Regions from separate parts of the Mesorhizobium sp. GW821-FHT07A06 genome, predicted to be linked through region 4. Evidence: predicted binding sites of a transcription regulator. Region 4 holds the regulator's gene; each other region holds the start of a gene.

Region 1 (7,301 bases), on a different contig from region 4:
GGGGATGATCGACGCGTTCGACGCGGGCTTCGCTGCCGCCGAACAGGATGGGCACCCGCCGGCGGGGCTTTGCGTCAGCCTGCTGCGCACCCAGTCGGCGGCGGAAGCGATCGAGCTGGTGGAGTTGCTGAGCGACATCAGGCACAGGCGCGTGGTCGCCTTGTCGATCGACGGGAACGAAGCGGCGGCCGGGCGCACCGGCCCGCGCTTCGCCGAGGCGTTTCGCCGTGCCGGCGCGGCGGGTTTGCGGCGCACGGTTCACGCCGGCGAGTCGAGCGGGCCCGAAGGCGTTCGCGACGCAATAGAACTGCTGGGTGCCGACCGCATCGACCACGGCGTGCGGGCGATCGAGGATCCGGACCTTGTCGACTTGCTGGCGCAAAGACGGATTCCGCTCGGCATCTGCCCGGTCTCCAATCTGGCGCTTGGCGTCTATCCCTCGCTGGAGCAACATCCGCTCGACGCCCTGCGCAAGGCCGGTGTCCCGGTCTCGATCAACACCGACGACCCGGCGCTGCTCGACACCACGCTTGAAGCATCCTACGCCGCTTGCGCCGAGGCCTTCGCCTGGGACGACGAAACCATCCGCCAGCTCGCCGCGACATCGGTGCAGGCGAGCTACGCCGACCCCGCGCTGAAGGCAGGGATCCTGGCCGATCTGGCGGCCTGGCGGCGCTAGCAAGGGGTCAGTTCGCGGGCACTGTCCCGGCCTGCTGATCGGCGTCCGTCAGCGTCTGCAGAAACGCGACGATATCGTCGATCTCGGCATCGTTGAGCGCCGGTCCGTCGCCGGGCTTTTTGCCGTTGAAGGGCGGTTCCTGATTCAAGTTCGGCCAGTAAGCCTTTGGCAGATCATCATATTGCCGGACCGTGCCATCGGCATTCCTGGGATACCAACGGCCGGGATCGGTGTCGCGGCTGGCGTAGAAGGCGACCGCGTCGCGCAGTGTGTGGAACGTGCCGTTGTGGAAGAAGCTCTTGCGCAGCGCGACGTTGCGCAGCGTCGGCGTCTTGAACAGGCCGCAATACTCGGTCCGGCCCTTGAAGTCGGTGCGCAGCGGGCCGCACAGGCCGAGATCGACATAGTCGGGATCGGCATTGGCGGGAATTGCCGCGTTGCGCGGCACGGCGATGGCGATCAGGCCGAAATCGGTGAATTGCGGCGGCTCGCCGTCATTGGCGGGTTCGCTGAGATGGCAGCTGGCGCAATTGCCCTTGGCCTCGTCCTCGAACAGCGCGCGGCCGCGCAGCTCCTGCGCCGTGAGCTCAGCCTTGCCGGCGAGGAAGGCGTCGTAGCGGCTGGAATAGGGATAGAAATCGGGCGCACTCTGCTCGAACGTGCCGAGCGCCTCGGCGGCGGCGTCGAAAGCATCGTCCGGGTGGTCGAACACGTCGTCGCCAAAGGCCGCCTTGAACTCGCCGGCATAGGCTGATTTGCGCAGGGCTGATGTGACGGCGGCCCCGTCCTTGTTGGCCATCTCGAAAGGCGAGAGCAGGGGGATTTTCGCCTGGTCCTTGCCATGGTCGGCCCGGCCGTCCCAGGTCAGGCCGCCGGTCGGGCCATTGTCGACGCTCTCGTCGCCCTCGTCCTCGGAATCGTAGAAATGCTCGGTGAAGGCGGGCGCCGCCTGCAAATAGCGCAGCGACGGCACGGCGCGCACGCCTGGTTGGTCGAGGTTTGGACCGCCCATCTCGACCGGCTTGGCCGAGGCCGGGCCGAAGGCGTGACGCTGGTCGTGGCAGGACGAGCAGGCCTGCCTGCCCGAGGCGGACAGGGCCGGATCGAAGAACATTTTTCGGCCAAGCGCCGTGAGTGCCTGCGCCCGCGCGAAGGCATCGGCACGCGACAGCGGGCCGGGGTGGACGCTGCCGGATCCGGCATGGACAAGGGTTTGCGGCCAGGCGAGGGCAAGGCCGAACAACGAGGCGGCAGCGGCCGCGATCATCAGGCGTTTGCCTCGTCCCGTCGTCATCGCTTCCCGGTCCATTTCGCTCCGCAGTTAGGGTCGCACTGCAACGGATTGATGACTGCTCCCGTTCTTCACGAAACCGTGTTCGCGGGCGAGGCAAGTGTCACAAAGGTGACAAGGCATCGACGTAGCTCTTTGCATGCGCGGCCTCCGGCCATGCACGACGCCTCTAGCCATTCCCCTTAGCCATGAGGACTCCTTGATGCGGCCCTTCAGTTCGCTTTTCCTGGCCTCCACCGCCCTGGCATCGGTCGCTGGCGCTGCCAACGCCGCCCCTCCCGGCTACGACAAGATCGACACCGTCGTCGTCATCTATGCCGAAAACCGCAGCTTCGATAATCTTTATGGCGGCTTCCCCGGCGCCAATGGGCTGGCCAATGTCTCGGCCGACCAGGCGCGCCAGCTCGACCGCGACGGCAAGCCGCTTTCAGAACTGCCGCCGGCCTGGGGCGGGCTGACCGCCAAGGGCGTGACGCCTGTTGTGACCGAGGCGCAGTCGGCGCATCTCGGCAACGCCAGCTTCGCCATAGACGACGCCAGCGGCTTCAACGAGAAGACCTCCGTCGTCACGCGCGACCTCTGGCACCGGTTCTACCAGGAGCAGATGCAGATCGATGACGGCCGGAACGACAAGTTCGCCGCCTGGGCCGATTCCGGCGGTCTTGTCATGGGCCATTATGACGGCTCCAGCCTGCCGATGTGGGCGGTGGCGAAGAAATACGTGCTGGCCGACAATTTCTTCCAGGGCGCCTTTGGTGGTTCCTTCCTCAACCATTTCCAGCTCGCCTGCGCCTGCGTCCCGGTCTATCCAAACGCCGATACCAGCCCGGTGAAGGGCCAGATCGCCGTCGTCGAGGCCGATGGCAAGACACTCAAGGTCGCCGACAACTCGCCGCCCTCCGCCCTTGGCGGCGTGCCGAAATTCGTCAATGACGGCGCCATCACGCCCGACTTCCATGTCGTCAACACCATGCAGCCACCCTACCAGCCCAGCGCCAACAAGCCGGCCGAGGGCGGCGACAAGGCGCTGGCCGACCCGGCGCAGCCGACGACGCTGCCGCCGCAGCACGATATCACCATCGGCGACCTCCTTTCGCTGCGGGGGATCGACTGGGCCTGGTATGCCGGCGCCTGGCAGGCCACGCTCGACGGCAAGAACGCGACGCCGGTGCCGAACTTCCAGTTCCATCACCAGCCGTTCAACTATTTCGCCGCCTATGCGCCGGGCACCGCCGCGCGTACCGCGCATCTCAGGGATGGCGGTCTCGACGGCTCCGAATTCATCAAGGCGATCGACGACGGCAAGCTGCCTTCTGTCAGCTTCTACAAGCCGCAAGGCAATCTCAACGAGCACAGCGGTTATGCCGATGTGACATCGGGCGACCAGCATCTGGCCGACCTCGTCGCGCATCTGGAGAAGAGCCCGCAATGGAGCCACATGCTGGTGGTCGTCACCTATGACGAGAATGGCGGCTTCTGGGACCATGTCGCGCCGCCCAAAGCCGACCGCTGGGGCCCGGGCAACCGCGTCCCGGCCTTCATCATCTCGCCCTACGCCAAGATGGGCACGGTCGACCACACGCAATACGACACGACGTCGATCCTGCGCTTCATCACCGCGCGCTACGACCTGCCGGTGCTGCCGGGCATCGTCGCCCGCGACAAGGCGCTGCGCAACAACGACCAGCCGCCGATGGGGGATTTGAGCGCCGCGCTTGATCTGGGCCGGTAGGGCGGCGGGCCGAGCGGCCCTCGATCGACGGGGAAGAGGAAAGGCGCGAGTTTGCCACCGTGGCGACCGCGCCATGGCGTCGGGGCTGGGGGGCCGGACCTGATCGAGCCGCGATGATGGTGCTCAGCCGCCATTCACCAAGGCTAGCACAAGCTTCTGCAGATTGCCGCCCTGGCCGAACTCGACGCGGTCGAAATCCCGGCTGCCCTGTATCCTCGCCTTCGAGATCGCATCGAGCCGCTTGACCACTTCGGCCCTGGTCTTGCTGCATTTGGGGTCATCGGCGACGGTCAGGCCGTCTGTCGCGGCTTCGATGTCATGCACCATTTTTATCATGCTGGCGCCATGCACCTTCTCATGGGCGCTGACGCCGGCGATGAACACTTCCCAGTTCTTCTGGACGGCCGGCGGTAGCGGGGCGGATGGGCTTGGCAAGGTGTAGGTGATGATCAGTTTCGGCTTCCCCGCGGTCAGCACGCAATCCTTGCCCCTGGGCTTGTAGTCCCGGACCCCCCAGGTCAGCTTGAAATTGGTGTAGGCGATGGCGCGGGTAATGCCGACATTGGGTCCGTTCTCGCCGATCGACCGGTAGAGCTCCAGCCCGGACTGGCCCGAAATGGCGTAGGTCTCGACCTTCTCGACCGGCTTCCACTCGGCATGGGCGGTGGGCGGCAAGGCCACCAGGGCGGCCAGCAGAAGACACAGGCGAACTCTCGACACAACGCTCTCCAAAACGACCCGAACGGCCGTGCCGCGACAGGCGATGCCACGGGATCGCTTTTCCTATATGCTGGCCGCGGGTGCTGCAATTGTCAGGGGGAATTCATGAAAGCAGGACATCTCGTCGTCGCCGGTGCCTTGGCCGCGCTGCAGGCCGCGCAGCCGGCCTTTGCCGCGTCGTGCAGCGGCTGGAGCGCGAAGATGGAGGAAGACGAAGGCGGCAAGGTGCTGACCGCCTCGGTCTGCGGCGGGCCGAAGGGCGACGCGCAACTGATGCTGACCTGTTTCGAAACGCCGGTGCTGAGCTACGATCTGGGCGCCAGCGGCCAGCAGACGGAGCCCGGAATCAGCGGCGCGTTCGACTTCAAGGCCGACGGCAAGACGGTGACCAAGACGCTGCAGCTTGAGGAAATGTACGGTTATTTCGTGGTCAATCTGGCCAAGGCCGATCCGCTGCTCGACCTGCTGCGCTCGAAGGGGGATGTGTCGGTCAGTGCCGCCAAATATGGCCCGATCAGCTTTCCGCTGAAGGGCTCGAGCGGGGCCATAGGCAAGGTGCTGGCGCAGTGCGGCAAGGCCAAGCCCGCGGCGGATGGGGATTGATGAGGCGGTACCCGCGCCTTTGTCATCCTAGGGCGAAGCAAGGAGCGAAGCGACGCGGCGCAGACCCTAGGATGACGAAGCGAGAGAATGCCGCATCACCCCGCCCAACCTTGCCGTCGCCGCCTTCAACTCCTCATCCGAGAACCCGGAAAAGCCCAGCACCAGCCCGTGCTTCGGCGCGCCGTCGATGAACATCGCGGACAGCGCCCGCGCGCCGACGCCCACCGCTTTTGCGGCTTCGACGATGGCGGTGTCCGGTCCCGCACCCTTCAGCATCGACATCAGATGCAGTCCCTGTTCGGGAACCGTCACATCGAGCGCATCGCCGCAATTGGCGTGCAGGCCAGCCACCAGCACGTCGCGCGCGGCTTGCACCCGGCGGCGCACGCGTCTGAGATGGGCGGCGAAGTGGCCTTCGTTCAACAGGTCGGTCAGCGCGCCTTCGGCCAGTGTCGAGGGGTAGCGGTCGGAGCGGGCCCTGACCGCCATCACGGCATCGAGCAGCGGTTCCGGCACCACGACATAGCCGATGCGCAGGCCCGGGAAGAGCACTTTGGAGAAGGTGCCGAGATAGGCGACGCGGTTGGCGCCGTCCATGCCTTGCAGCGAGGTCAGCGGCGGGCCGGCATAGCGGAACTCGCTGTCGTAATCGTCCTCGATGATCCAGGCATCGTTGCGCCGCGCCCAGTCGAGCAGGGCGAGGCGGCGGCGCATCGTCATCGTCACGCCGAGCGGATATTGGTGCGAGGGCGTGACGTAGGCCGCGCGCGCCCTTGGGCACAGGCTTTCGCCGATTTCGGGATCGAGCCCTTCGCTGTCCACCGGCACGGCGACAATCCTGGCCCCACTGCCGGCCAGCACGGCGTGCGCCATGGGATAGCAGGGGTTTTCCAGCCAGACGGCGTCGCCGGGGCGAAGCGCGGCGCGCGCCAGCAGGTCGAGCCCCTGCTGCGTGCCCGAGGTCAGCACGATCTGGCCGGCGTCGCAGCGCACGCCGCGCGCGGTTCGCAGATAGGTTGATATCGCGGTGCGCAGCGCGACGCCGCCGCGCGGATCGCCATAGCGGAAATGTTCGGGGCCGGGGCGGGCGAGGTGGCGCGACAACAGGATGCGGAACAGGTTGAGCGTGCGAGGGTCGGACACAGCGACGCCAAGGCCGCAAGGCAACGACGTGGCGGGATCGATCTCTGGCGGACGCGCCTTGGCCAGTGTTGTCGGCAGATAGGGTACATCGCGCGCGACGAAAGTGCCGGCGCCGACCTTGGCGACGGCAAAACCTTCCGAGATCAGCATTTCGAAACAGGCGACCGCCGCCGAGCGCGACAGGCCGAAGCGCCGGGCGAGGTCGCGGGTGGTCGGCAGCTTGGCGCCGGCGGCCAGCGCGCCGGTCTCGATCAGCCGCCTGAGCGCGGCGTAAAGCTCGCGGCTGCGCGGGCCGTCGCCGGGCAGAACCGGGATCAGCGCTGACCAATCCGGTGGATTGGTCTGAGTTTTATTGCCTTGATTGGTTCTTTTATCGACCAATGTCATGGCGCATGGTTGGCAAACAATAGTTGAGGATGCAAGCCGTGAACGATGTTGCCGCCAGCTTTCCGACCACCAGCCGCAACCGGGTCAAGCGCCTGCATGAGCGCGGCAGCTACGACCATGCGGCCGTCTTCGCGGTGCTGGATGCCGGGCTGCTTTGCCACGTCGCCTACACTTTCGACGGCCAGCCCTATTGCACGCCGACCATCCACTGGCGCGAGGGTGATTGGATTTACTGGCACGGCTCGTCGGCCAGCCGCATGCTGCGCCAGTTGCGCGGCGGCACGCCGGCCTGTCTCACCGTGTCGCATCTCGACGGGCTGGTGCTGGCGCGCACCGGCTTCAACCATTCCGCCAACTACCGCTCGGCCATGTGCTTCGGCACCGCACGCATCGTCGATGACCCGGAAGAGAAGATGAAGGCACTGGCCGGCGTCGTCGACCGCTTCTATCCGGGCCGCAGCGAAACCTTGCGGCCGATCTCGGCGCAGGAGGCCAAGGCGACGACGGTGATCGGCATGCGCATCGAGGAAGCGTCCGCCAAGGTGCGCGCCAAGGGTGTCGGCGATGACGAGGAGGATTACGGCCATCCCGTCTGGGCGGGCGTCATCCCGGTGCGCATGGTGATCGGCGCGGCCGAGCCATGTCCAAGGCTGCTGCCCGGCATCGAGCGGCCGGAGAACCTGGCTGGTTATGCCGAGGGCGAGAGGCTGGACGCGGCGTTGACGCATGCGCAGAGGGTGTATGAG
Region 2 (7,301 bases), on a different contig from region 4:
GCGTCAGCGTCACGACACCGGCCCTGCCCAACCGTTCGAAGCGAATTTCGTCGCCTCCACCAAAATCCATCGCCAGAGAATCCTTCCCCCGCGCCTGCGGGACTGAAGTGCTAAAGGCGGCGCATGGGTGCGTCAATGGCGGCGGCCTCTCCACCACAGGCTTGGCGGCCGGCGGCGAGCAATGCTACGAAGATCGCTGCCGTTGCAAGCGACGCGCCGATACCGCGCGAGCAAGCGGATTCGGGGACAGTTGGCCATGTCCGGATTTCTTCGTCCAGCGCTGTTGACGATCGGGCTTATTATGATCGCGAGCCTTGCACCGCGCCCCGCGTCCGCCGTCACGATCGACGATCTCTACCAGTCACGGACCATCGTCACCGGCCAGGGCGAAGAGAACCGCCAGACAGGCTTCAGGGACTGCCTGGACCGGGTCCTGGTCAGGGTTTCAGGCGACCAACGGCTGCCGAAAAAGCCGGAAATGCTGGCGCTACGCGACAAGGCCGGCGATTTCATCGACACCTTCCGCTACCATGACCGGCTGGAAGGCATTCCGATACATGACGAGCAAGGCACGCATGACCGGCCGCATGATCTGATTTGTCTCTACAAGCCCGCCACGGTCGACAAGCTGCTCGAACAGCTCGGCAGCAGGCCCTGGCTTGGCGAGCGGCCGACGCTTACCGTCTTTCTCACCGTCGAACAGGGCGCTCGGCATTTTTTGCTAGGCGCCGACGAGGAGCGTGGCGAGACGATGCGCGCATCTTTCGCCAATGCCACCGATCCGTTGTTGATGCATGTCGTATTTCCCAACGCGGCGCAGTTGGCCGAGCTGGACGGAAAAGGGCTGCGCATCGACGACATGGCAAGGCTGGATCTGCTGGCCAAACAGGCCGGTGGCGCGCAAGCGCTCGCCGGCAGCATCGTATGGAGCGACAAGGAGCTCGGCTGGATCGCCGATTGGCGACTGGCCGGTCACGGCAAGACCTATCGCTGGCAGGTCCGCGGCGTCAGCTTCGACGAGGCGTTCCGGGCGGCAATAGGGGGTGCCGCGCAGATTCTTTCCGGCAATGGAAAGCCCTGACCGGATAGGCATGGCGGGACGGTACCTCCCCTTCTGCCGGCCTGGCACAATCGTGTCGCATTGGTCAGCGACAAGGGCTCGTGGTAAAAGCCGCCGAAACGAGAGTTTTGGCCATGAACAAATTCACCCCGACCAAGCCAGCCGGCGCGCGCAGCGTCGATGACATCACCGGCAGCCGCCGCCTGCGCCGCATGCGCAAGGCCGACTGGTCGCGCCGCCTGGTGCAGGAGAACCGGCTTACGGTCGACGACCTGATCTGGCCGATCTTCGTTGTCGAGGGCAAGGATGTACGCGAGCCGATCGCGGCCATGCCAGGCGTCTTCCGCCTGTCGGTCGACCTTGCCGTCAAGGAGGCCGAACGGGCGGCAAAGCTCGGCATTCCGGCTCTCGCCACGTTCCCCAATGTCGAGCTCGGCTTGCGCGACCAGACCGGCTCGCACATCCTCGACCCGGAAAACATCATCAATCGCGCCAGCCGCGCGATAAAGGACGCGGTGCCAGCAATCGGCATCATCACCGACGCCGCGCTCGATCCGTTCACCAGCCATGGCCATGACGGCATCCTGCGCGACGGCATCATCGTCAACGACGAGACGGTCGAGCAGGTCGCTGCTGCGGCCGTCATCCAGGCGGCCGCCGGCGCGGACATCATCGCGCCTTCCGACATGATGGACGGCCGCATCGGCGCCATCCGTGACGCGCTCGACGCCAACGGTTTCCAGGACGTGGCGATCATGTCCTACGCGACGAAGTTCGCCTCGGCCTTCTACGGCCCCTATCGCGAGGCGGTCGGCACCGCCGGGCTGCTCAAGGGCGACAAGAAGACCTATTACATCGACCACGCAAATTCCGACGAGGCGGTGCGCGAGGCCGAGCAGGACATCGCCGAGGGCGCCGACATGCTGATGGTCAAACCAGGCCTGCCCTATCTCGACATCATCCGCCGGCTGAAGGACGAATTCCAGATGCCGACCTTCGCCTACCAGGTGTCGGGCGAATATTCGATGATCAAGGCCGCCGGCGCCAATGGCTGGATAGACGGCGAGAAGGCGATGCTGGAATCGCTGCTCGCCTTCAAGCGCGCCGGCTGCGACGGCATCCTCACCTATTTCGCACCGGAAGTGGCTGAGATGCTTAAGGGGTAGCTCGCACCAAACCTGAACGAGAAAGCCGCCGAAGCCCAGCGATGTGGCGTATCAGCGCCGTTATCTTTTGTTTTGAACGATCTTTCCCAGCTGGCTGTCAGGAGCCTTCTGTAGCCCGTTGCGCATTCACACGAAACCAATTGCTTTTTGCAAGCAGTTAGGTTAAACGGCCACTGATTGCAAATTACATGCGGTTCAGGAGGCAATGGTGTCAAAACTTCGTGTCAATGCTTTCACCCTGTCGCTCGACGGTTATGGCGCAGGGCCTGGCCAGACCCTCGAACATCCGCTCGGCGTGGGAGGCGAGAACCTGCACAAATGGATGGTCGGCACCCGCACCTTCCGCACGATGGTGCTCGGACAAGATGGCGGGACCACCGATACCAACGAGACGTTCGCGGCGCGCAGTTTCGAAAATGTCGGCGCCTGGATCCTCGGCCGCAACATGTTCGGGCCGATCCGCGGAGAATGGCCCGACGACAAGTGGAAGGGCTGGTGGGGCGACAACCCGCCCTACCATGTGCCGGTTTTCGTGCTGACGCACCACAAGCGGGCACCCATCACCATGGAAGGCGGCACGACCTTCCACTTCATCACCGACGGCATCCATTCGGCGCTCGAGCAGGCAAGGTCGGCGGCCGGCGACAAGGACGTGCGGGTGGGCGGCGGTGTCGATACCATCCGCCAGTACCTGCAGGAAAAGCTGATCGACGAGATGCACCTGGCGGTGGCGCCCGTGCTGCTTGGCAGGGGCGAGAACCTCTTTGCCGGCCTGGATATGTTGAAGCTAGGCTATCGATGCACCGAGCAGGTTGCGACGACACTTGCCACGCACGTGACGATCGGGCGGGCGTGACTACAGCTCTTTCTCCCCGTCACTATACGGGGAGAAATGCCCGGCAGGGCAAATGAGGGGCGTCGCTGACATTTGGAGACTAGCGGCAAGCTACCAATGGCATTGGGGCTCAATCGCCAACGCCGGCGCAGCCCCTCATCCGCCCCTCGGGCGCCTTCTCCCCGTGAACGGGGAGAAGGACAAGGTGCTCAATACTTCTCCGGCACGTAGAGTTCGCGCGGCAATGTCTGGCGCTCGTATTCGGGATTGAAGACACGCTCGGGCAGCGTGATCTCCTCGTGCGGCACCTCTTCGTAAGGCATCTGCTTGAGCAGATGGTCGATGCAGTTCAGCCGCGCGCGCTTCTTGTCGTTGCCCTCGACGATGAACCAGGGCGCCTCCGGAATGTTGGTGCGGGCGAAGGTTTCCTCCTTGGCCTTGGTGTACTGCTCCCAGCGTACGCGCGATTGCAGATCCATCGGCGACAGCTTCCATTGCTTCATCGGATCGTGGATGCGCATCAGGAAGCGCATCTGCTGCTCCTCGTCGGTGATCGAGAACCAGTACTTGACCACGGTGATGCCTGAACGCACCAGCATGCGCTCGAACTCCGGCACGTCGTGGAAGAACTCCTCGACCTGCTCCTGCGAGGCAAAGCCCATCACTCGTTCGACGCCGGAGCGATTGTACCAGGAGCGGTCGAACAGCACGATCTCACCGCCAGCCGGCAGATGCGGGACATAGCGCTGGAAATACCATTGCGACTTCTCGCGTTCGGTCGGCGCCGGAAGTGCCACGACGCGGCAGATGCGCGGATTGAGCCGCTGCGTGATGCGCTTGATGACGCCGCCCTTGCCGGCAGAGTCACGGCCCTCGAAAATCACCACCAGCTTCTTCTTGTGATAAGCGACCCAGGACTGCAGCTTGATCAATTCGGACTGCAAGGTGATCAGGTCGCGAAAATACTGCATGCGATCGATCGAAGGCGGATGCGAGTTCTTGTAGATCTTGGCGATCTCCATCGACAGCGCCGGCTCCGACATTTCAAGCTCATAGTCTTCGTCGAGCGTGTCGGCGAGCTCGGCTTCAAGCCAATCCTTGGCGGGAGAATTCTGTCTCAGCTCGGTCATATCGGTCGCTCCGCTAGCAAGCCCTGTCGGTTCATGTCCGGCACCCAAACTGCAGGCCCGTGGCCTGCAATGGAAACACCTTAGCCGAATTCAATATAGGCCGGCGGTGACGGTTTTATTGCAGTTCGGGGCGCGACCGCGGCCGTTGAAAGCTCCGCCATGCGTGATCGATCCACCATCTTTGCATGACGACAAGCCGGGCAAATTGTCCTACAAATCCCCGGTCGCATTCCGGGCTGCCCTTCGCGGCACCCCAATTCAACACAATCGCGAGGACTGACATGGAATACCGCACCCTTGGCCGTTCCGGCCTGAAGGTTTCGACATTGACTTTGGGCACCATGACGTTCGGCGGCACCGGGCCCTTCGCCGCGGTGGGCAACAGCGATCTTACCGAAGCCAAGCGGATGATCGACATGTGCATCGACGCCGGCATCAACCTCATCGACACCGCCAATGTCTATTCAAACGGGCTGTCGGAGGAGATCATCGGCGAGGCACTCGGCGGCAAGCGCAAGAACGACGTGCTGATCGCGTCCAAGGCGCGCATGCGGATCGGCGGCGGTCCGAACGACGAAGGCCTGTCGCGCCACCATCTGATCCGTGAATGCGAAAAGAGCCTGAAGCGGCTGAAGACCGACGTCATCGACATCTATTTCGTCCACCAGTGGGATGGTCTTACCCCGGTCGAGGAAACGGTGGCCGCGCTCGACACCTTGGTCGGCCAAGGCAAGGTGCGCTATATCGGCTGCTCCAACTGGTCCGGCTGGCAGGTGATGAAGGCGCTCTCCATCAGCGACAGCCGTCACCAGCAACGCTTCGTCACCCAGCAGATCCACTATACGCTGGAAGCACGCGAGGCCGAATATGAACTGCTGCCGATCTCGGTCGACCAGGGACTGGGCGTGCTGGTCTGGAGCCCGCTCGCCGGCGGCTTGCTGTCCGGCAAATACCGCCGCGACAGCCCGACCGCGCGCCAGCTCGCGGGCTGGTCCGAGCCGCCGATCCGGGACGAGGATCGGCTCTGGCGGATCGTGGATGTGCTGGTGGAGATCGGCAAGGCTCGCGGCGTCTCGGCGGCGCAGGTGGCACTTGCGTGGCTGCTCGGCCGCCCCGCCGTCTCCTCGCTGGTGATCGGCGCCCGCAACGATACCCAACTCAAGGACAATCTCGCCGCGGCAGCCCTGGAGCTCAACGCCGAAGAACGCCAGCGCCTCGACGCGGTCAGCCGCCCGCCCCTGCTCTACCCCTACTGGCACCAGCAATTGACGGCAAAGGATCGCTTCGGCCCCGCCGATATGGTTCTTGACCGCAGCGTCATCTGACTCTCCGGCCGAAGCGCGCTAGCCCTCGATGAAGTGCCAGAGTTGGCGATCGGGCTCGATCTGGCCGCTGAGCACGAAATATTTATAGAGCACGAGCAGGGAGACAGCCTGCTCGTCCCGCTCATTGGAGAATGTCCGGCAGTAGGCATTGGCCGCGGCAACAATACGCTCGGCCTGCGCCGGATGCCGTTCGAAATAGCGAACCTTTTCGCCAAGGTCGGCGAAATCCGGATCGAGCGGCACATAGTGGACGTTGGCTTCGAGCCGGCTCTCCGCGAACCACGTCTCGTAGGTCGGCGGCGGCATCAGGCACAGCGAGTTCGAATTCATGATCCATTTGAGGTTGGTCGCCACGTCATTGCCCTCGAGCGAGACGATATAGCGGTAGCGCAAGTGTTGGCGGATGCTGAGAAAGGGCTTGCTGTACTCGGCCGGCGCACTTCGCTTGTGTGAACCTACGTCGCAGAATGGCAGGTCACGCGCCGCGTCCAGGAACCGCGTCCTGATCGGATTGTTGAGATCGCCGCGCCAGATCACGACCGGCAGCTTGTCGGCGAAGGCGACTGCGTCGGCGGGCATGTAGAAGTGGCGGAACTTGTTGAACTTCAGAATGACCGCATTGCCATTGTCCGTATGGATCGGCCGGTCCTTGACGAGCGTCGGCACCTTCGGCACCCCGATGACGTCGCCGAACTCCACGTCGAGAAGCAATGACGGGTCGAAATAGCGGGCAAACTCCTTCAGGTCGTAATAGTACATGCTCGGCTCGAACGGCATCTTGTCGATGCGCACCGCATCCGGGCCAGGCACAAAGGCGTCCTGCAGCTTGTTGTAGTCATTCAACCGCCGGCGCACGGCCTCGTCCGAAAGCCTGGCCTGCTCCAGGCGGTCCGCCAGCCGTCGTCGGAAGAGTGCCTGTGGCGCGATATCGCGCATGACGTTTCGCGCGTAATAGAAAACCTTCTGCGTCGTTCTTTTTATGCCGGCCATGGTTCACGTTGATCAGGACAAACGCGACCAAAACACACGACAGCCGAGTTTGTTCCCGCGTCACGCCCGCGCGTCGTTGTGCCAGGCATTTACTGGCGCGGCGGTCGTCCAGCGCGTGCCTCCCGGCTTCGATGGAAGGGCCTGGGCAACTAGCCCGTTATGCAGCGCCAGACCTCGGCATCCGGCTTGATCTGGCCGCTGAGCACAAAATATTTGTACAGCACCAGCAGGGAGATCGCCTGTTCGGTCTGTTCGTGCCCAAAGGTCCGGCAATAGGCGTTCGCAGCCGCGGTGATACGCTCCGCCTTCTCCGGGTTGCGTTCGAAATAGGCCACATGTTCGGCAAGGTCCGAGAAATCAGCTTCGAGCGGCACATAGTGGACATTGGGCTCGAGCTGTCGCTCGGCGAACCATGTCTCGTATGTCGGCGGCGGCATCAGGCAGAGCGACTTCGAGCTCAAGATCCATTTGAGGTTGGTCGCGACATCATTGCCCTCAAGCGAGACGATGTAGCGGTAGCGCTGGTGCTGGCTGATGCTGAGAAACGGCTTGGCGTATTCGGCCGGAGCGTTCGGCTTGTGCGAGCCGGCATCGCAGAACGGCAGGTCGCGCACCGCCTTCAGAAATCTCGTCCTGATCGGATTGTTGAGATCGCCGCGCCAGACCACGACAGGCAGCTTGTCGGCGAACGAGATGGCGTCAGCCGGCATCTGGAAGTGACGAAACTTGTCGAGCTTCATGATGACCGCGTTCTTGTCGTCATCACGGATCGGCCGGTCCTTCACGATCGTCGGC
Region 3 (7,301 bases), on a different contig from region 4:
CGGTCTACGCGATCTTCGACAAACCGGTGCACATGTATCGCGGCACCACCATGGCCGGCATCATCCGCGACGAGGCGCGGCATGATCCGTCACGTGGCTTCGTCGGCGGCTATGAGTTCGAGACGCTGTCGCTCGGCCTGCCGTTCATGGCGGCGTTCCTCAACCCAGGCGGCTGGGGACGCTCCTTCACCACGGCGCTCGACCATTATGACCACATGGCCGGCTTGTGGATCGTCGGCGAAGACATGCCGCGCGAGGAAAACCGCATCACGCTGCATGCCGACGAAAAAGACGAGCATGGCATGCCGATCGCCGACGTGCATTTCGATGACCATCCCAACGACACGGCGATGCGCGACCACGCCTACAAGCAGGCCTCGGCGCTCTACGCGGCGGTCGGCGCAACGCGCACCTTCCCGACACCGCCCTATCCTTCGACGCATAATCTTGGCACCAACCGGATGAGCGAGAAGGCGGCCGATGGTGTCGTCAACAAGCACGGCCAAACGCACGACATCAAGAACCTGTTCGTGTCGGACGGCAGCCAGTTCACGACGGGTGCCGCGGAGAACCCGACCTTGACCATCGTGTCGCTGGCGATCCGCCAGGCCGACTACATCGCCGCCCAGATGTCGGCCAAGACGATCTAACCTCCCGACTGCCTGCTGGCGCGGAACCTGACTGGGTTCCGCGCCTTTTTTGGTGAGCCTGAACCTTATGCCCCGACCGGCTGGCCGTCCTTGCGGCGGATGGCGACCACCGATGGCCTCGGCGGCTGGCCGTCCCGGAAATCCGGCCACAGGGACTGCGCCTTGTCGAGCGTTTCGGCATCCTCGGAGGGATGCTGCACCGAAAGGAACAGCGTCGTGCCATCTGGCGTGAAGCAAGGGCCGGTCGCTTCCGCGCCATGCGGGCAGGTGAACAAAAGCTTCGGCAGGCCGCGCGCCGCGCCTTCCGTGTCGACGCCATAGACGCCGTCCGGCAGGCCGAAATCATTGGCGCCGTCGGTCGCCACCCAGAGCCGGCCGGCCGGGTCGAAGGTAATGTTGTCAGGGCAGACGAACCAGCCATTGTCCGACGTCTCGGGATGGAAGGTTGCGCCGACTTTGGTGTCCTTTGGATTGCCGCAGAGCACGAACAGGTCCCAGGCGTATTTGTCGGCGGTATGGTCGGCCTCGGCGCCGCGGCCCCCGGGCGGGATCAGCTCGACGATATGACCCCAGAGGTTTTCGGGCCGCGTGTTGGCCGGATTGACCTTGGATTCGTCTCGCTTCTTGTTCTTGGTCATGACGGCGTACACGCGGCCGGTGACCGGATTGGTCTCGATGTCCTCCGGCCGGTCCATCGGGGTCGCGCCGAGCGCGTCCGCCGCCAGCCGTGTCTTCAACAGCACCTCGGCCTGGTCGGCGAAGCCGTTCTCGGCGGTGAGCTTGCCCTGACCATGAACCAGCGGCAGCCATGTCAGCGAGCCATCGGCGTCGTAACGGGCGACCGAGAGCACGCCATCGTCCAGAAGGCCGTTGCCGGAGGCGGGGTTCGCCTTGTCGTAAGCCTTGTTCGAGACGTAGCGGTACATGTATTCGAAATAGTCATCGTCGCCCATGTAGACGACGATGCGGCCGTCCTTGTTGAGGACGACCGTGGAGGCCTCATGCGACATGCGGCCAAGGGCCGTGCGCTTCACCGGCTTCGATTGGGGATCATAAGGGTCGATCTCGACCACCCAGTCGAAGCGGTTCGGCTCGTTCGGCTCCTTGTCGATGTTGAAGCGGTCATGGAAACGGCCACGGCCATAGATATCGGAGCCATCAAAGCCATAGCGGTCGAGAATGTCGGCGGTCGGTGCCTTCTTCGGATCGCCGCCGAACAGGTCGGAAACGCCTTCCTCGCAAGTCAGCACGGTGCCCCAGGGGGTAAAGCCGCCGCTGCAATTGTAGCTGGTGCCGAGCACTTTCGTACCGGTCGCGTCGGCGGACGTCCTGAGTAGCGCGTGGCCGGCTGCGGGCCCGGAAACGGTCATCTCGGTGTTGGCCGTGATGCGGCGATTGAGCGGACTGTCCTCGACGGTTTGCCACTTGCCGTCCTTGAACATGACCTCGACGATCGAGTGGCCCATCGCCGCCAGGCCGAGATCGACCTGCTCCTTGCTCATCGTCTTGCCGGCGTCGTCCTCGGTCACGCCGGGAAACATGACATTGGGCGAGATGTATTCGTTGTTGACGCAAAGCAGGCCGTGATCGGAATTCACCGAGCCCTTGGGCAGCGGCAGGAAGGCGATGTAATCGCAATTGTAGCCGAAACGCTTTTCCTGCTCGGCGGCCGCGACCGTGCTGCCGTCGAAATCCGGCAGGCCGGCGACGAGCGGATCGCCCCAGCGCGCGACGATTGTTGTTTCATAGCCATCGGCGGCGGCATGGGTCTTGTCATAGACCCGCTTCAGTTCGGGAAAGCCCAGTGTGGAAAGCGCGGCGGCATGTGTTTCGCCGGCGAACAACGAGCCGACAAAGCTGCCGCCGGCGATCAACGCGCCGGAAGCGATGCCGCCTTTGAGGAGCGTGCGGCGCGAGACGCGCTCGGCGATGATTTCGCGAATGACAGGGGAGGATGAAAACGGGAAGTTGGCCATGTGTCTGCCTCTCGATGTGGATGGGTGACGGCGCACCGCTGCCTATCCAGCTTCGGCAACATCCAGATGACATGAGAAGGGCGGGCAGGGCCTGCAGACCGCACCCGCCAAGGCCTACGGATTGCCTCCCTTGGTGCAGGTCGATGCCGTGAAGGCGCCATCGGGCTGCTTCATGATGATGTCGAAGGAAGGTGGGCTCTCGCCGTCCAGCGTTGCCTGGGTCAGCGACAGCGAGTTGCCGCCCGCCGTATAGCCGCCGAGCGGACCCAGCCAGGAGATGACGCCGTTTGCATCCATCTGGTAGTTGTAGCCCTGCTGGGCGGTCCCGAAGGTGACCGGGCCTGTGTAGACATTGCCCTTGATGGTGATGTCGCCGAGGTTGAGGAACATGCCGAGCAGGTAGACCTCGCAGTGATAGGTGCCATCGGGCATCTTGCCGTCGCTGAAGTCGGCCCGTGCGATCCCGGTCGCTGCCGCCAGAAGCATCATGCCGATGAAAATGCGATAAATCAGGGACGCCATGACGTTGCTCGGTTGAGACGCGAGCTTGCCCCATTTTTGGGCCGTACCGCAACATTTGTCGTCCGCGTCCCGCGTGCGGAGATCAAAATCTAGGCATTTGCTAAAATTGGACAAAAATTAGGCAGACGCCTGGTGCGTTGCGCAAATTTCCCTCAACCAATTTTTAACCGGCTCTCTTTTGTTTGTTTCACCTAATATAATAACAATCTGATAATATTCGTCTATTTGCCGTTTTTCAGAATCCGCGCAGCGGTTGGCATGGGGGTTGCATTGTAGTGTTGCGGTGCAATCAACCAGCTTGGGAGTCTTCCGTATGAGGGGTAATTTCTCGACAATAACAAAAATGTTCTCGGCAAGCGTGGTCGCCGCAGGCCTGCTGATGTCGGCGCCCGCCAAGGCGGCGGAGGACACGATCAAGGTCGGCATTCTCCATTCGCTGTCGGGGACCATGGCGATTTCGGAGACGACGCTGAAGGATGCCATGCTGATGCTCATCGACGAGCAGAACGCCAAGGGCGGCCTGCTCGGCAAGAAGCTTGAAGCCGTTGTCGTCGATCCGGCATCCAACTGGCCGCTGTTCGCCGAAAAGGCACGCGAGCTGATTTCGAAGGACAAGGTCGCGGCTGTGTTCGGCTGCTGGACCTCGGTGTCGCGCAAGTCGGTGCTGCCGGTGTTCTCCGAACTCGACAACATCCTGTTCTATCCCGTCCAGTATGAGGGCGAGGAAAGCGAGCGCAACGTGTTCTACACCGGTGCGGCTCCGAACCAGCAGGCCATTCCGGCCGTCGACTATCTGATGAGCGCGGATGGCGGCTCGGTGAAGCGCTGGGTGCTCGAGGGCACCGACTACGTCTATCCGCGCACCACCAACAAGATCCTAGAAGCCTATCTGAAGTCCAAGGGCGTCGCGGCCGAGGACATCATGGTCAACTACACGCCGTTCGGTTTCTCGGATTGGCAGACGGAGGTCTCGGCGATCAAGAAGTTCGGTTCGGCCGGAAAGAAGACCGCCGTCGTCTCGACCGTCAACGGCGACGCCAACGTGCCGTTCTACAAGGAACTCGGCAACCAGGGCATCAAGGCCGAGGACATCCCGGTCATGGCCTTCTCGGTCGGTGAGGAAGAACTTGCCGGTCTAGACACCAAGCCGCTGGTCGGCCATCTCGCCGCTTGGAACTATTTCGAGAGCGTCAACACGCCTGAGAACAAGAAGTTCATCGCCGACTGGCACAAGTTCATCAAGAACAACAAGCGCACCACCAACGACCCGATGGAAGCACACTATATCGGCTTCAACATGTGGGTGAAGGCAGTCCAGAAGGCCGGCACCACCGATCCGGACAAGGTCATCGACGCCATGATCGGCGTTTCGGTGCCGAACCTGACCGGCGGCTATTCGACGATGATGCCGAACCACCACATCACCAAGCCGGTGCTGATCGGTGAAATCCAGGCCAATGGCCAGTTCGAAACAGTTTCGAAGACGCCGGGCCTGGTGATGGGCGACGAATGGTCCGACTACCTGCCCGACTCCAAGGACCTGATTTCCGATTGGCGCGCGCCGCTGAGCTGCGGCAACTTCAACGTCAAAACCGGCAAGTGCGGCGGCAAAGGCACGAACTGATCCTCCCGGGCTGGGCCTCCGGGTCCATGCCCAAGACCGCGCGCGTCCGGACTGTTTCCTCCACTGTCCGGACGCCCATTCAACCTTCAAGGGTCACCAAGAGCCGATGAAGATTTTCCATGCGATGGGCCTGGCGCTCTTGTTCCTGTTGGCGACGCTGTCGTCTTCGGGCGCTGCGGAAGCCGATCTGCGTGCCATTATCGCCAAGTTCGCGACAGTAACGGACTTTTCCGAGACGGGAGCCGTCGTTCAAGAGTTGACAGCCACCGGCGACCCGGCTGTAGAACGGCCGCTTGCTGCATTGGCGGACGGCAATCTTTACTTTCGCACGGCCGACTCGATGGTGTTTGTCGGCGAGGAAGGCGACGAGAACGTCAAGCTTTTCGATCCGCTGAGCGGCGAGGCAGCAGGAGAGGCCTCCGCGGACGACATCACCAAGATCAGCGTCAACAACACGTTGCGCCGCGCCATCCGTGATGCATTGGGCACGCTGACGCTTGGTTCCAAGGATCCGGCTGTGCGCATTGCCGCAGCCGACACTATGTTCAAGACACCCGATGCTGCCAACATCGAGCCGCTCGACGCGGCGATCGCCAGTGAAAGCGTGGCGAGCGTCAAGGCTTTGCTCGAGCAGGCCCGTGCCGCGTCCATACTGGTTTCAGACAAGCCCGATGCAGACAAGTTGGCGGCCATCGCGCTGATCGGCGCGCGCGGCGACCGTAACGCGGTTTCGCTTCTCACTTCCGTCGAGGCCAACGCCTCGGGAGCAGTGAAGGAAGCGGCGACGGCCGCGATCGCCAGCATCAATTCCACGCTGGCTTTCTGGGATGCCGGCCAGAACATCTGGTACGGCATTTCGCTGGGCTCGGTGCTGCTGCTCGCCGCGATCGGGCTCGCCATCACCTTCGGCGTGATGGGCGTCATCAACATGGCGCATGGCGAAATGGTGATGCTGGGTGCCTATACCACCTTCGTCGTCCAGCAGGTGATCCGCACATCCTTTCCCGGCCTGTTCGACTGGTCGCTGGTGATCGCACTGCCGCTTGCCTTCCTCGTCGCCGCACTGGTTGGTCTCGCCATAGAACGCGGCGTCATCCGCTTCCTTTACGGCCGACCGCTGGAGACGCTGCTGGCGACATGGGGCGTGTCGCTGATCCTGCAGCAGGCGGTGCGCTCGATCTTCGGGCCGACCAACCAGGAGGTCGGCACTCCATCCTGGATGTCGGGTTCGTTCTATGTCGGTCAGTTGGCCATCACCTGGAACCGTCTGTGGATCCTCGTTTTCGCGCTCACCGTGTTCGGCGTGTTGCTCTACGTGATGAAACGCACGCCCTGGGGCCTCCAGATGCGGGCCGTCACCGCCAACCGCCGCATGGCCGCCTCGATGGGCATCAGAACGCCATGGGTCGACGCGCTGACTTTCGCGCTGGGATCCGGCATTGCCGGCATCGCCGGCGTCGCGCTAAGCCAGATCGACAATGTCTCGCCCAATCTCGGCCGCGGCTACATCATCGACAGTTTCATGGTCGTCGTCTTCGGCGGTGTCGGCAATCTGTGGGGCACGCTGGTCGGCGCCTTCTCACTCGGCATCGTCAACAAGTTCCTCGAGCCCTATGCCGGCGCGGTGCTCGGCAAGATCGTCGTGCTGGTGCTGATCATCCTGTTCATCCAGAAGCGGCCGCGCGGCCTGTTCGCGCTCAAGGGCAGGGCGGTGGAAGCATGATCACGGGACGCTTCTTCGCCGCAGGCGCGGACCGCCGCATCGCCATCACCATTTTCGTCCTGTTGGCGGCGGCCATCATCGTGCCGCTGCTCAACCTGGCTGTTTCTCCGGCAAGCGCGTTCTACATTCCGCCCTATATCGTGGCGCTGACCGGCAAATATCTCTGCTATGCGCTGCTGGCGCTCTCGCTCGACCTGGTCTGGGGCTATTGCGGCATCCTCTCGCTTGGCCATGGTGCCTTCTTCGCGCTCGGCGGCTACGCGATGGGCATGTACCTGATGCGCCAGATCGGCTCGCGCGGCGTCTACGGCAACCCGATCCTGCCGGATTTCATGGTGTTCCTGAACTACAAGGAATTGCCCTGGTTCTGGCATGGCTTCGACCATTTCTGGTTCGCCGCGCTCATGGTGCTTGCCGTGCCCGGCCTGCTTGCCTTCGTCTTCGGCTGGTTCGCCTTCCGCAGCCGCGTGACCGGCGTCTATCTCTCGATCATCACCCAGGCGATGACCTATGCGCTGCTGCTGGCCTTCTTCCGCAACGATATGGGTTTCGGCGGCAATAACGGGCTGACCGATTTCAAGGATATTCTGGGCTTCAACGTGCAGGCCGATGCGACCCGTTCGGCTCTTTTCGCCGTCAGTGCGGTGATGCTGGCGCTCGCCGTGTTCGTCACCTGGGCCATCGTCGGTTCCAAATACGGCAAGCTCCTGATGGCGGTGCGCGACGCCGAGAGCCGCACGCGCTTCCTCGGCTGGCGGGCGGAGAACGTGAAACTGTTTGCCTTCACGGTCTCGGCCGTCATGGCC
Region 4 (7,301 bases):
CCAAGCTCCGACGCACGCGCGGTGTCGACCTGCGGGTTGGACGTCGTGTCGGTCATGATTTCCTCCCACCGGCCGGCCATCCGGCACGGATGCCGGAACGCAGCCTAGAAGCTATCCGCCTGAGGCGGAAACACAAATTTTTTTGAGAAAACGCCGCGGCTTTTGGGCCGCGGCGTCGATGTCGAACCGTGCTGCGCCGTTCTAGTTGCAGGCCGCGACGCTGCCGGCGGCGACGCCCGCGCAGACTTCGTCCTTCTTGATCCAGCCGGCATCGATGACGAGATTGAGATTGTCCTTGGTGATGGCGACAGGGGTCAGGAACAGCGACTTGACGGTGTTGCCACCAGGTGTCGTGAAATCCTTCACGCCGGCAATGTCGGTCATCTTCTTGCCGTCAGCCAGCTGCGAGGCGATCTCGGCGGCATTCTTGCCGAGCTCGCGCGCGTCCTTCCACACCGACACGGTCTGGGTGCCGAGCGCGATGCGGTTCAGCGCGGCATGATCGCCGTCCTGGCCCGACACCGGCACGGTACCGGCAAGGCCTTGCGCCGTCAGCGCCGCGACGACACCGCCTGCGGTGCCGTCATTGGCGGCAACCACGGCATCGACCTTGTTGTCATTGGCCGTCAGGAACTGTTCCATGTTCTTCTGGGCGTTGGCGGGCAGCCAGCCGTCCGTATAGGCCTCGCCGACATTCTTGATCTTGCCGCTGTCGATGGCCGCCTTGAGCACTTCCATCGAGCCCGAGAACAGGAAATCGGCATTCGGATCGGCTCCCGAGCCCTTGATGAAGACATAGTTGCCTTCCGGCTTGACCTTGAACACCGCGCTGGCCTGCAAGCGACCGACTTCCTTGTTGTCGAAGGTCAGGTAGAAGACGTCCTTGTTCTCGATCAGTCGGTCATAGCCGACGACCGGAATGCCTTCGTCCAGTGCTTTCTGCACCGCCGGGCCGATCGCCGAAGCATCCTGCGCCAGGATGATCAGCGAGTTGGCGCCCTGCGAGATCAGGCTCTCGACATCGGTAAGCTGCTTGCCGGGATTGGACTGCGCATCGGCGGAAATGTACTTGTCGCCGGCGGCCTCGATCGCCTTCTTCATGGCGGCCTCGTCGGTTTTCCAGCGCTCTTCCTGGAAGTTCGACCACGAAACACCGATGACCTTGTCCTTCGCCTGCGCGACCGACGCAAGCGTCAGCGACATGGCGACACCCGCCAGGATGGCGGCCGTGAATCTCTTCATGATATCCTCCCTGCGCCGCGTATGGCGCGACCAAACTGACCCGAAGGCCGGCACAGAGGCTCTATTTTTTCGAGCCTCAAAAAAAATACTGGTCCATCGTCGAAACGCTGTCAACATCGATTCTGATGGATATTGAGGTGTCGCGGACTTTTTTTCGAGCCCCGCAATAAATAAATGACAGCACCATCCGCTTCTGCCAGTATTTGTCCCGGTTGCCGGCAGTGTTCGAGGGGCAGGAAGAACCGCGGCGACCGGGGAGGATGTGGGAAAGTATGTCGGTCGGAATCCGCCACGACGATCTGCGCCGGCGCAACCGCGCCATGGTGATTGCGGCCGTGCGCCGGGCCGGCCAACCGTCGCGCACCGAGATCGCCGCGACCACCGGCCTCAGCCATTCGACCATATCGGCGATCTCTTCCGACCTGATCGGCGAAGGCATCCTGGCCGAGGGCAAGCCGAGCGAGGCCGGTGCGCTCAAACGCGGCCGGCCACAGGTCGGCCTCGGCCTCAACCCGGAGGCCGCGGCCATCATGACCGTGGTGCTGTCGCTGAATTTCCTGTCCGTCGCCGTCATCGACTATGCCGGCCAGGTGATATCGGAGGAACAGCGCCGGCTGGACACGCTGACCATGTCGCGTGAGGCGCTGATCGGTGAATGCGTCGCCATTGTACGGCGCCGCCTCGAGGATCCCGATATCGACGTGCGCAGCGTCGCCCGCATCGCACTGGCGATCCAGGGCATCACCGACACCGAGGCCAGGGCCATGCTGTGGTCGCCGATCACGCCGCAGACCGATATCGCCTTCGCCGACATACTGGAAGCCGAGTTCGGCATCCCGGCCACCATGGAGAACGACTGCAACATGATGGCCGTGGCGCTGCGCTGGCGCGACCCCGAACGCTACCGCGACGACTTCATCGCCATCCTTTTGTCGCACGGCATCGGCATGGGCCTGGTGCTGAAGGGCGAGTTGTTCACCGGCACCCATTCGTCGGGCGGCGAGTTCGGCCACATGATCCATCGGCCAGGCGGCGCGCTCTGCCGATGCGGGCGGCGCGGGTGCGTCGAGGCTTATGCCGGCAACTACGCCATCTGGCGCAATGCCAGGCAGCTTGGCGAGGACACCGAGCCGGTCGCCGATGTCAGCGATGCGCAGATGCGGGCGCTCGCCGCCACGGCACGTGAACGGGCCGGGCCCGAGCGCGAAGCCTATCGCAAGGCCGGGGAAGCACTGGGTTACGGCCTCGGCAGCCTGTTCGCGCTGATCGATCCCGCCCCCGTGGCCATGGTCGGCGTCAGCGCCGCCGCCTTCGACCTGATCGAGCCGGCATTGCGCGAGGCGATCGCCCAGACCGCTGGCGGCCAGCACTCGAAATCGATTTCGTTCGACACCGAACCGAACGAGCTGCCCCTGATCCGCGAGGGCTGTGCCATGCGCGCACTGACCTTCGTCGATCAGGAAATCTTCGCGCCGGGCGTGCAGGCGAGAGGGAGTGCTGGGAAGAATGTGGCTTGAGCGAACGCCTGTGCCGATCCCACAGATCAGCGCTGGAGATTGGCCGAGCCCCCTCGAGGTCGTCATCCCTGGCCGGAGCAGGAGCGAAGCTCCGTCGCGGAGACCCTGGGATGACGAAGCCATAAGCTCTGAGCCAACACCAAATGCGTTCTATCCGGGAGCGGATGCAACCCGTCAACGCTTCCGCGCCAAGGACCTAATCCTCACGGATCGCGTAGCCTGCCCCACGGATGGTGCGGATGACGTCGGGCATGCGGCCATTGTTGACCGCCTTGCGCAGGCGGCCGACATGCACATCCACGGTGCGCTCGTCGATATAGATCGTCTCACCCCAGACATTGTCGAGCAGTTGGCTGCGCGAGAACACGCGGCCGGGATGGCGCATCATGAATTCCAGAAGGCGGAATTCGGTCGGCCCAAGCCGGATCTCGCTCTTCTTGCGGTAGACCCGGTGCGATTCACGGTCGAGCACGATGTCGCCGACCTTGAGCACGCTGGACAGCACTTCCGGCTTGGCGCGGCGCAGCAGCGCCTTGACGCGGGCCATGAATTCCGGCGTCGAGAACGGCTTGACCAGATAGTCGTCAGCACCGGTCGAAAGGCCGCGCACGCGGTCGCTCTCCTCGCCGCGCGCCGTCAGCATGATGATCGGCAGCCGTTCGGTCTCGGGCCGCATGCGCAGGCGCCGACAGAGTTCGATGCCGGACACCGCCGGCACCATCCAGTCGAGCACCAGAAGGTCGGGCACGTTCTCCTGCAGGCGGATTTCAGCCTCGTCGCCGCGCGGCACCACCTCGACCTGGTAGCCTTCGGATTCAAGATTGTAACGGAGCAGCACTCCCAGCGGCTCCTCATCCTCCACCACCATAATGCGTGGCGCGATCATCGATTGGTCACCTCTTGCGTCAAGCCGCCGGCGCCGACATCGCCGTCTCGTCCTGTTTGGGGCGGTTGGCGGGCAGTTGCGTGCCGGTCAGGACATAGTACGCGTTCTCGGCGATGTTGGTCACATGGTCGCCGATGCGTTCGAGATTCTTGGCGCAGAACAACAGATGCGTGCAAGCGGTGATGTTGCGCGGATCTTCCATCATGTAGGTCAGGAGTTCGCGGAACACCGACGTGTATTTGACGTCGATGCGTTCGTCGTCGGCGCGCAGCTTCGCAAGCGCGGCGGCATCGCGCGCCGCATACTCCTCGATCACGCCCTGCACCTGGATCAGCACCAGTTGCGCCATGGCGTCGATGGAATGCGACAGGTCGCGCGGCGTTGCGGCGAGACCGACGGTGCCGACGCGCTTGGCGATGTTCTTGGCAAGGTCGCCAATGCGTTCGAGGTCGCCGGCCATGCGGATCGACCCGACGACATGGCGCAGATCGTCGGCCATCGGCTGGCGCTTGGCGATCAGCGTGATGGCGCGATCGTCGAGTTCGCGCTGGCGTGCATCCATGATGGCGTCGTCGGAGACCACGCGCTGTGCCAGCGCATTGTCGGAATTCAACAGCGCCTTGGTGGCACCGCCGACCATCGAGCCGGCGAGATCGCCCATGTCGCTGATCAGCCTGCTGATCTGTCCGAGATCCTCGTCGAAGGCTGCGACTGTGTGTTCGGCCATGATCCTGGTCCTCGTAATGCGTGCGATCAGCCGAAGCGGCCGGTGATGTAGTCTTGCGTGCGTTTTTCGCGGGGCGACGTGAAGATCTTCTCGGTACGGTCGAATTCGACCAGTTCGCCCAGATACATGAAGGCGGTCTGCTTCGAGACGCGCGCCGCCTGCTGCATGTTGTGGGTGACGATGACGATCGTGTAGTCGGCTTGCAGCTCGTCGATCAGTTCCTCGATCTTGGCGGTCGACAGCGGATCGAGCGCGGAGGCCGGCTCGTCGAGCAGGATGACCTCCGGCTTCACCGCCACCGTGCGGGCGATGCACAGCCGCTGCTGCTGGCCGCCCGACAGGCTGAGGCCGCTGGCATTGAGCTTGTCCTTGACCTCCGTCCACAGGGCTGCGCGCTTCAGCGCCTGCTCGACACGGCCGTCCATCTCGGCCTTGCTGATCTTCTCATAGAGCCTGACGCCGAAGGCGATGTTCTCATAAATCGACATCGGGAACGGCGTCGGCTTCTGGAACACCATGCCGATCTTGGTGCGCAAAAGGTTGAGGTCCTGCGAGCGGTCGAGAACGTTCTGGCCGTCGAGCAGCACCTGGCCCTCGGCGGTCTGCTTGGGGTAGAGCTCGTAGATGCGGTTGAAGACGCGCAGCAGCGTCGACTTTCCGCAGCCGGAAGGGCCGATGAAGGCGGTGACGCTGCGCTCGGGCAGCGACAGCGTGATATCCTTCAGCGCCTTCGACTGGCCGTAGTAGAAGTTGAGGTTCTTGACCTCGATCTTGGCCTTGGCCGCCGCCTCGGCGGCGATCGTCATGTCTGGAGACAACATCTGGCTCATTTGTCCTCTCTGCGTCCTGTCAGGCTGCGCGCAAAGATGCTGAGCGCGAGAACCGTCAATGTGATTATGAGTGCGCCGGTCCAGGCCAGTTGCTGCCATTCCTCGTAGGGGCTGAGAGCGAACTGGAAGATGGTGACTGGCAGGCTGGCCATCGGCGCGTTGAGATTGCTGGACCAGAACTGGTTGTTCAGCGCCGTGAAAAGAAGGGGTGCGGTCTCGCCGGAGATGCGGGCAATGGCCAGCAATATGCCGGTGACGATGCCCGAAAGTGCCGCGCGATAGGCGACCGAACGGATGACCACCCAGCGCGGCGCGCCGATCGCGGTGCCGGCTTCGCGCAACGCGTTCGGCACCAGATTGAGCATGTCCTCGGTGGTGCGCACGACGACCGGGATGACCAGGATGGCCAGCGCGACGGCACCGGCGATCGCCGAGAAATGCCCCATCGGCCGCACCATCAGCTCGTAGACGAACAGACCGATGATGATCGATGGCGCCGACAGAAGAATGTCGTTGATGAAGCGCACCACGGTGGTGAGCTTCGAGAAGCGGCCGTATTCAGCCATGTAGGTGCCGGCCAGCACGCCGATCGGCGTGCCGACGATGATGCCGATGATGGTCATCACGATGCTGCCGTAGATAGCGTTGAGCAGGCCGCCGGCGTCACCGGGCGGCGGGGTCATTTCGGTGAACACCGACAGCGAGACCCCCGACAGGCCCTTGTAGAGCAGTGCGCCGAGGATCAGCGCCAGCCAGGCAAGGCCGATGCCGGCGGCGATGACGCACAGCGTCATCATCACGCCATTCTTGCGCTTGCGGCTTTGGTGAAGCGACGCGGCTGTCGACATCGGTCAGGCTCCCGTGCGGGCATCGATGCGCATCAGCATGTAGCGTGCGATGGCAAGGATCAGGAAGGTGATAACGAACAGGATCAGGCCGAGCGCGACCAGCGAGGAGGTGTAGAGATCGCCGACGGCTTCGGTGAATTCGTTGGCGATGGTCGCCGAGATGGTCGTTGCCGGCGCGAACAGCGACGTGCTGATGCGGTGGGCGTTGCCGATGACGAAGGTCACCGCCATTGTTTCACCAAGCGCGCGGCCGAGAGCGAGCATGACGCCGCCCATGATGCCTATGCGCGTGTAGGGAATGACGACCCGGCGCGTGACCTCCCAGGTCGTGCAGCCGATCCCATAGGCCGATTCCTTCAGCACCGATGGCACCGTATCGAACACGTCCTTGGTGATCGAGGTGATGAAAGGCAGGATCATGATGGCCAGGATCATCGCCGAGGTCAGCAGGCCGATGCCATAAGGAGGGCCGGCGAACAGGCCGTTCAGGCCCGGAATACCGTGGAACACGCTGATAATGAAAGGCTGCACCGTCGTCTGCAGGAACGGTGCCAGCACGAACAGGCCCCAGATACCGTAGATGATCGAAGGGATGCCGGCCAGCAATTCCACCGCCATGCCGATCGGGCGCCGCAGCGGGCGCGGGCAGAGCTCGGTGAGGAAGATGGCGATGCCGATGCCAAGCGGCACGGCGATCAGGATGGCGATTGCCGAGGTGATGATGGTGCCGTAGATCGGGGCCAACGCACCGAACTTCTCCGTCACCGGGTTCCAGCTTTCGCTGGTCAGGAAGGAAAAGCCGAAAGTCGACAGGGCTTGCCAGGAACCGGCAAACAGCGAGATCGCGACGCCCCCAAGCAGCACCAGCACCAATATCGCGGCGGCACGGGTTGTCGCGTGGAAGATTGAGTCGGTCAGCGCGAACCGTCGAACGGTGGCATCGCGGGAACCTCTGACGGCTGGCAAGGCTTCCTGGACAGCGCTCATGTCAAGCTCGGCTCTTTCGGATTGAAGGGAAAGGAGCGCCACGGTCGCGGCGCTCCTTTGGAAGATGTTACTCGCCGGCGTAGACGGGCTTGCCGCCGGCCTGGATGTCGGCCTTCCACGAAGCCTTGATCAGGTCGACGACGCTGTCGGGGATCGAGACATAGTCGAGCGCCTTGGCGGTTTCCTTGCCGTCCTTGTAGGCCCAGGCAAAGAACTTCAGGGCTTCGCCGGTGGCGGCGGCATCGTCCGGGGCCTTGTGAATCA

Evidence for each region. Region 4 encodes PhoB, which activates phosphate uptake and scavenging genes when phosphate is short. Its sites were predicted from a motif close to TGTCATNNANCTGTCAT; they were not measured.
Region 1: the regulator PhoB is predicted to act here: its motif matches at 2,014-2,030, upstream of AC07SZ_RS09145 (acid phosphatase).
Region 2: the regulator PhoB is predicted to act here: its motif matches at 4,298-4,314, upstream of ppk2 (polyphosphate kinase 2).
Region 3: the regulator PhoB is predicted to act here: its motif matches at 2,682-2,698, upstream of AC07SZ_RS23240 (PhoX family protein).

The regions. Positions count from the first base shown of each region.
Region 1 is NZ_JBWKRC010000002.1:753,236-760,536, reverse strand. It holds gene add (adenosine deaminase) at 1-679, shown strand, start outside; gene AC07SZ_RS09150 (cytochrome-c peroxidase) at 687-1,973, opposite strand; gene AC07SZ_RS09145 (acid phosphatase) at 2,173-3,702, shown strand; gene AC07SZ_RS09140 (DUF922 domain-containing Zn-dependent protease) at 3,826-4,422, opposite strand; gene AC07SZ_RS09135 (hypothetical protein) at 4,528-5,025, shown strand; gene pdxR (MocR-like pyridoxine biosynthesis transcription factor PdxR) at 5,092-6,555, opposite strand; gene AC07SZ_RS09125 (pyridoxamine 5'-phosphate oxidase family protein) at 6,594-7,301, shown strand, end outside.
Region 2 is NZ_JBWKRC010000001.1:694,753-702,053, reverse strand. It holds gene AC07SZ_RS03430 (enoyl-CoA hydratase/isomerase family protein) at 1-70, opposite strand, end outside; gene AC07SZ_RS03425 (DUF8605 domain-containing protein) at 257-1,081, shown strand; gene hemB (porphobilinogen synthase) at 1,195-2,226, shown strand; gene AC07SZ_RS03415 (dihydrofolate reductase family protein) at 2,435-3,082, shown strand; gene ppk2 (polyphosphate kinase 2) at 3,271-4,191, opposite strand; gene AC07SZ_RS03405 (aldo/keto reductase) at 4,473-5,516, shown strand; gene AC07SZ_RS03400 (glycosyl transferase family 90) at 5,535-6,506, opposite strand; gene AC07SZ_RS03395 (glycosyl transferase family 90) at 6,656-7,301, opposite strand, start outside.
Region 3 is NZ_JBWKRC010000007.1:268,670-275,970, reverse strand. It holds gene AC07SZ_RS23245 (GMC family oxidoreductase) at 1-650, shown strand, start outside; gene AC07SZ_RS23240 (PhoX family protein) at 716-2,626, opposite strand; gene AC07SZ_RS23235 (hypothetical protein) at 2,741-3,148, opposite strand; gene urtA (urea ABC transporter substrate-binding protein) at 3,492-4,772, shown strand; gene urtB (urea ABC transporter permease subunit UrtB) at 4,879-6,495, shown strand; gene urtC (urea ABC transporter permease subunit UrtC) at 6,492-7,301, shown strand, end outside.
Region 4 is NZ_JBWKRC010000005.1:491,547-498,847, reverse strand. It holds gene AC07SZ_RS19600 (sugar ABC transporter permease) at 1-56, opposite strand, end outside; gene xylF (D-xylose ABC transporter substrate-binding protein) at 202-1,242, opposite strand; gene AC07SZ_RS19590 (ROK family protein) at 1,515-2,759, shown strand; gene phoB (phosphate regulon transcriptional regulator PhoB) at 2,956-3,645, opposite strand; gene phoU (phosphate signaling complex protein PhoU) at 3,665-4,372, opposite strand; gene pstB (phosphate ABC transporter ATP-binding protein PstB) at 4,399-5,202, opposite strand; gene pstA (phosphate ABC transporter permease PstA) at 5,199-6,050, opposite strand; gene pstC (phosphate ABC transporter permease subunit PstC) at 6,054-7,037, opposite strand; gene pstS (phosphate ABC transporter substrate-binding protein PstS) at 7,105-7,301, opposite strand, start outside.